2 linked regions of the Youhaiella tibetensis genome follow. The protein of the gene in region 2 binds, or shares a complex with, the protein of the main gene of each other region. Links are inferred from orthologs where the notes say so. Each region holds a gene or a part of one and is shown on either strand. Other genes may lie near its edges.

Region 1 (3,180 bases), 3.4 Mb from region 2 along the record:
TCGTGGTTCTCTGGAACCTAAGACAATTCAAACACCTGAATGGTTCCCGCCGCCAGAGGCCGGGTGGCGCCGTTTCGAACGAATCCGCGCCATCGCGCGCCGCCACCTCCGCACTTCCCCGGCCTTCGTCGCTGCGAAGCCAAAAGGATCAGTCGCGCCGCTCGAAGGTCAGGTAGAACGACTTGAGCCGTCCTTCGCGTCGCGCCTTCTGCTCGTAGCGGGTCGGCTCCCAGCCAGGATAGGGCTCGTGCCAGCTCCCCGGCTTGCCCGGTTCGAACACGAAGCCCGGCGCGCGCAGGATGTGCGCCAGCGTCCAGTCGGCGTAATCCTCGATATCGGTGGCGAAGTTGAATTTTCCGCCCGGCCTGATGGTGCGCGCCAGCTCGGCCAGCGTCAGCGGGGAGACGAAGCGGCGCTTGTGGTGGCGCGTCTTGGGCCAGGGGTCGGGGTAGAGCAGGTAGACCTCGTCGAGCGAGGCGTCCGGCAGCTTCTGCAGCAGCTTGAGCGCATCGTCGGTGAAGAGGCGCACATTGCCGATCTCCTCTTCGTCGATCGCCTGCAGCAGCTTGGCGATGCCGCCGGTAAACACCTCGCAGCCGATATAGGCGTCCTCGGGGTGCGTGCGCGCCTGCCGCGCCAGGTGTTCACCCCCGCCATATCCGATCTCGAGCGTCAGTCTTTTGGGATTCTCGAACAGCGCCCTCGGGTCCAGAACGCCTTCCGGCAGCGAAATGGCCAGCTCCGGCAGCAATTCGCGGAACAGCACGTCGTGCCCGCGATGCAGGCGCTTGCCCGAGCGGCGTCCGAAGAAGGCGCGCGGCTCGCCGGCGGCGTTGAGGGGGTTCTGTCTTGGGGTCACGTCACAATTCTAAAAGCAGTTCGGCCGTCACCGCCCACTACGGGCAATGACGGCCGAATGTAAAGGGAAAGCGAGTTTCCGCTTAGCGCACAGCGGCCTTGAGCTTGGGCACTAGGTCCACCCGCTCCCAGGAGAAGCTCCCGTCGCGACCGGCCTTGCGCCCGAAATGGCCATAGGCGGCGGTCTTGGCGTAGATCGGCTTGTTGAGGTCGAGATGGGTCCGGATGCCGCGCGGCGTCAGGTTCACGATATCGCCCTCGAGGAAGATCTTTTCGAGCGTCGCTTCCTCGACCTTGCCGGTGCCGTGCAGGTCCACATAGACCGAGAGCGGCTTGGCCACGCCGATGGCGTAGGAGAGCTGGATCGTGGCGCGATCGGCCAGGCCCGCCGCCACCACGTTCTTGGCGAGGTAGCGCGCCGCATAGGCGGCCGAACGGTCGACCTTGGTCGGATCCTTGCCCGAGAAGGCGCCGCCGCCATGCGGGGCCGCGCCGCCATAGGTATCCACGATGATCTTGCGGCCGGTCAGGCCCGCATCGCCATCGGGCCCGCCCACCACGAACTTGCCGGTCGGGTTGACGTGCCAGACCGTTGCGTCGCTGATCCAGCCTTCGGGCAGGGCCGAGCGGATATAGGGCTCGACGATCTTGCGCACGTCGGCCGAGGACAGCTTGGCATCCAGGTGCTGGGTCGAGAGCACGATCTGGGTGACCCCGACGGGCTTGCCGTCCTCGTACTTGACCGTGACCTGGCTCTTGGCATCGGGGCCGAGCTTGACCGCTTCGCCATCGCCATTCTTGCGGGCCGTGGCCAGGGTCTCGAGGATTTTGTGGGCGTAGTAGATCGGGGCAGGGAGAAGTTCGGGCGTTTCGCGGGTGGCGTAGCCGAACATGATGCCCTGGTCACCCGCGCCTTCGTCCTTGTTGCCCGCCGCATCCACGCCCACAGCGATATCGGCCGACTGGCCGTGCAGCAGCACGTCGATCTTGGCGGTCTTCCAGTGGAAGCCGGACTGCTCGTAGCCGATGGCCTTGATGGCCTTGCGGGCGACGGAGCGGAATTTGGAGGGGTTGACCACCGGGGCGCCCGACGCGTCATGGAGGAGATTGCCCTCCTTGTCCTTCTTGAGCAGCGTATCGGGCACGCGGACCTCACCGGCAATCACGACGCGGTTGGTCGTGGCCAGGGTCTCGCAGGCGATGCGCACGGCGGAGGGGTCCATGCCGGCCTTCTTGGCCTCGCGGAACACCAGGTCGACGATCTCGTCCGAGATGCGGTCGCAAACCTTGTCCGGGTGGCCTTCGGAAACGGATTCGGAGGTGAACAGGTAGTTGGAACGTGACACGGTCAAAGCCTTTGTTAAGCGCCCGAAGTTCCCACGGGCTGGCTGGTTGTAGGCGTCCTTGCCGCCTCTTGCAAGGCGGACATAAGGAAATCTTTATATGCCTATATGGCGCTGCCCGGAAGGCTATGCCCTGCCGCGACGCGAGGAGAGCCAGGCGATGGCGAGCCCGGCCAGCAGCGCAATGAGGAAGGGCCCGTAGCGCACCTGCGAAAACGGCGTTCCGGCAAGCCGTTGGCTCGGCACGACGTCGAGCAGCCCCACCTGCTGGGGCGCCAGGCTGGCCGTCACGCGACCGAGCGGATCGGTGAGGAAGGTGAGCCCCGAATTGGCCGCGCGCACCAGCGGCAGGCCTTCTTCGACTGCCCGCACGCGCGCATGGTGGGCATGCTGGGCCGGTCCGATCGAGCCGTCGAACCAGGCATCGTTGGTGATGTTGAAGATGAACTGGGCCTTTCCGATATCGGCGCCCAGGTCTCCCGAGAAGATGGCCTCGTAGCAGATGACGGCGAGGAAGTCCGGCGTGCCGGGCAGGCTCATCAGCCGGCGGCCGTCACCCGCCGCCCAGCCATTGGCGCCGGGCACGAACTGGCGGATGCCGAACTGCGAGAAGAAATCGGCATAGGGCAGGTATTCGCCGAAGGGCACCAGGTGCGACTTGTCGTAGGAGGCTACGATCTCGCCGTCCGAATTGATGGCGAGGATGGAATTATAGCCGGGCCCGCCATTCTCGTAGTCCTCGCGCGGCGCCCCGGTCAGCAGCGTCACGTCGGGCGGCAGCGCCCGCGCGATGCGCGCCAGGGCCTCTGGATATTGCGACATGAAGAAGGGCAGGGACGATTCCGGCCAGACCAGGTGCGTCACCCCTTCGAGGCCGGGATCGGACGGGCTGGTACGGGTCGCCGAGAGGTCGAGCAGGCGCGTGATGACGTCGGCCGGCACCGCCCGGCTCCAGTCCGAGTGCTCGTAGACCACCGGC
Region 2 (3,095 bases):
CTCAATGAGGATGGTGTCTGGCGGGCCGATGGCCCGGGTCATTCTCCATCCTCGCCCCATGGAGAACGGACCGAAATGAAAACTCTTCTTCTTGCGCAACTCATCATCAGCTTCCTGATGGCGACCATCATGACCGGCTTTTTCAGCCTGCTCGCGCTGGGAGTGAGCCCGCAATGGCCGCAAGCCTGGCTGCATAACTTCGTCATCGCCTGGCCGGTGGCGTTCTGTCTGTCGCTGGTCGTGGGCAAGGTGGCGTTTGCCATCGCGCACAGGGTGTTCCCGCCGGCGAGGGCCTGAGGGACGACCGGCCCCAGCCTCGTTCCCATCGGCGCTTGGCGTTTGCTGACGCGCTCTTCACCTCGACAAGGGGGGAGGGGGACCTGTTGGGGCGACTGCGCTGCCTAGTGCTGAAGTTCCTTGCGGACAGCGGAGGCGATAAAGGCCGAGCGCGTCTGGCCGCGCTCGCGCGCTTCTGCGTCGATGGCCTCGAGCAGACCGAGATCGAGCGAGACGTTGATGCGCGTGGTCGAGCCCAGGTCGCGGACCAGTGGAATGGCTGCAAGTCGTTTGGGAGAAATCACGAGGGTGGGGTGCCATCAGCTGCCCAAAACGGGAAAGGGCGGCCCTGGTGGACCGCCCTCCCGTTCGTGACCTTGGGAAAGGTCAGGTGTTCTAGTCGGCTGGTGCCGGCCGGACTTCTTAGAAGTCCATGCCGCCCATGCCGCCCATGCCACCGCCGCCCGGCATGGCCGGAGCAGCTTCCTTGGGCAGCTCGGCAATGAGCGCCTCGGTGGTGATCAGGAGCGAAGCGACCGAAGCCGCGTCCTGGAGAGCCGTGCGCACGACCTTGACCGGGTCGATGACGCCGAGCTGGACGAGATCGCCATACTGGTCGGTCGCGGCGTTGTAGCCGAACGAAACCGAGGCGTTCTCGAGGATCTTGGCAACCACGACCGAACCTTCAGCGCCGGCATTGCTGGCGATCTGACGGACGGGTTCCTGGAGGGCGCGGCGGACGATGGCGATGCCGGCGTCCTGATCAGCGTTGGCACCCTTGACCTTGAGGTTGGACGAAGCGCGCAGCAGAGCCACGCCGCCGCCCGGAACGATGCCTTCTTCGACGGCAGCGCGGGTAGCGTTCAGGGCGTCATCGACGCGATCCTTGCGCTCCTTGACTTCCACTTCCGTGGCGCCGCCGACCTTGATCACCGCAACACCGCCGGCGAGCTTGGCCAGGCGTTCCTGCAGCTTTTCCTTGTCGTAGTCCGAGGTGGTTTCCTCGATCTGCGCCTTGATCTGGGCAACGCGGCCCTGGATGTCTTCGGCAGCGCCGGCGCCATCCACGATCGTGGTGTTTTCCTTGGTGATCTCGACGCGCTTGGCGGTGCCGAGCATGTCGATGGTCACGTTCTCGAGCTTGATGCCGAGATCTTCGGAGATCACCTGGCCACCGGTGAGGATGGCGATGTCTTCGAGCATGGCCTTGCGGCGGTCACCAAAGCCCGGGGCCTTGACGGCAGCGACCTTGAGGCCACCGCGCAGACGGTTGACGACGAGAGTTGCAAGAGCCTCGCCTTCGATGTCTTCGGCGATGATCAGCAGCGGACGCTGCGACTGCACGACGGCTTCGAGCAGCGGCAGGATGGTCTGCAGGTTCGAGAGCTTCTTCTCGTGGAGAAGGATCACGGCGTCTTCGAGGACGGCGGTCATCTTCTCGGTGTTGGTCACGAAGTAGGGCGAGAGGTACCCGCGGTCGAACTGCATGCCTTCGACGACTTCGAGCTCGGTCTCGGCGGTCTTGGCTTCCTCGACGGTGATCACACCCTCGTTGCCGACCTTCTGCATGGCCTCGGCGATCTGGTCGCCGATCGAGGACTCGCCGTTGGCCGAGATGGTGCCGACCTGGGCGACTTCAGCCGAAGAATTGATCTTCTTGGCCTGGGCCTTGAGGCTGCCGACGACTTCCTCGACGGCCATGTCGATGCCGCGCTTCAGATCCATCGGGTTGAAGCCAGCGGCGACGGCCTTGACGCCTTCGACGACGATGGCCTGGCCGAGAACGGTGGCCGTGGTGGTGCCGTCACCGGCGATGTCGTTGGTCTTGGAAGCAACCGAGCGCAGGAGCTGGGCGCCCAGGTTCTCGAACTTGTCTTCCAGTTCGATTTCCTTGGCGACGGTGACGCCGTCCTTGGTGATGCGCGGGGCGCCGAACGACTTTTCGATAACGACGTTACGACCCTTGGGGCCGAGGGTCACCTTCACCGCATTGGCGAGGGTGTTGACGCCGCGCAGCATGCGCTCGCGGGCATCGGTGGAGAATTTTACTTCTTTGGCAGCCATGTCTGGCGCTCCTCAAAAATAAGCGTTGAACGGCTGGGTCCGGCCTTAGCCGATGATGCCCAGGATGTCGGATTCCTTCATGATCAACAGATCCTTGCCGTCGATCTTGACCTCGGTGCCGCTCCACTTGCCGAAGAGCACGCGGTCACCGGCCTTGACGTCCAGGGCAACGATCTTGCCGCTTTCGTCGCGCGCACCGGGTCCAACGGACTCGATGATGCCCTCGGAGGGCTTTTCCTTGGCGGTGTCGGGGATGATGATGCCGCCAGCGGTTTTTTCCTCGCTGTCGACGCGCCGGACGACCACGCGGTCGTGCAGGGGACGGAAGCTCATGTTCGCTCCTTTTGAGACCTTACGGTGATGCAAATCTGAAGCCTGTTAGCACTCCAGCATCGAGAGTGCTAGCAAGCTGACCGGGGATATAGGAGGGCGGTTTTAGGGAGTCAAGGTCGCGGGATTGTGACGGGAGCTTGAAACCGGTGTTTCCAGTGCGCCGCGAATGGGAGATAAGGGGCCATGAGCGAACAAGCAAAAAATTCCGACATCCGTCTCCGCCGCACCGGCGGCGCGGGTCTCAACACGCAGTGGAAATGGGAAATCGTGGACGCCGAGGGCAAGGTGCTCAAATCCGGCACCGCGCTGGGCGAAGAGCACAAGGCCTTCGCCACGGCCAAGAAGGCCAAGGAGCGGCTGGCCAAGTAGGTCCGGGCAGACAGGGTCCGGGCGATAGTCCGGGCCTGCGCTATTGCTGGCCG

The links. Proteins that work in one complex are often made in the same cells at the same time.
Region 1: the proteins of groL (region 2) and metK are in contact, whole or in part, in a cryo-EM structure (PDB 8P4O), measured with the Escherichia coli proteins. The link is inferred for Youhaiella tibetensis from one-to-one orthologs.

The regions. Positions count from the first base shown.
Region 1 is NZ_CP041690.1:4,370,856-4,374,035, forward strand. Bases 74-3,038 are described here. They hold metK (methionine adenosyltransferase), read right to left. Parts: upstream 2,205-3,038; coding sequence 942-2,204; downstream 74-941. Other genes in these bases: trmB (tRNA (guanosine(46)-N7)-methyltransferase TrmB), read right to left, coding at 149-859; lnt (apolipoprotein N-acyltransferase), read right to left, coding at 2,328-3,038. Also shown: more of lnt, read right to left, coding at 3,039-3,180. UniProt on the Escherichia coli protein: Catalyzes the formation of S-adenosylmethionine (AdoMet) from methionine and ATP.
Region 2 is NZ_CP041690.1:971,539-974,633, forward strand. The notes cover bases 21-2,900. They hold groL (chaperonin GroEL), read right to left. Parts: upstream 2,341-2,900; coding sequence 700-2,340; downstream 21-699. Other genes in these bases: FNA67_RS04710 (DUF2798 domain-containing protein), read left to right, coding at 76-297; FNA67_RS04715 (YlcI/YnfO family protein), read right to left, coding at 402-581; FNA67_RS04725 (co-chaperone GroES), read right to left, coding at 2,386-2,673; FNA67_RS04730 (hypothetical protein), read left to right, coding at 2,857-2,900. Outside these bases: more of FNA67_RS04730, read left to right, coding at 2,901-3,042; FNA67_RS04735 (YqhG/Tai3 family protein), read right to left, coding at 3,083-3,095.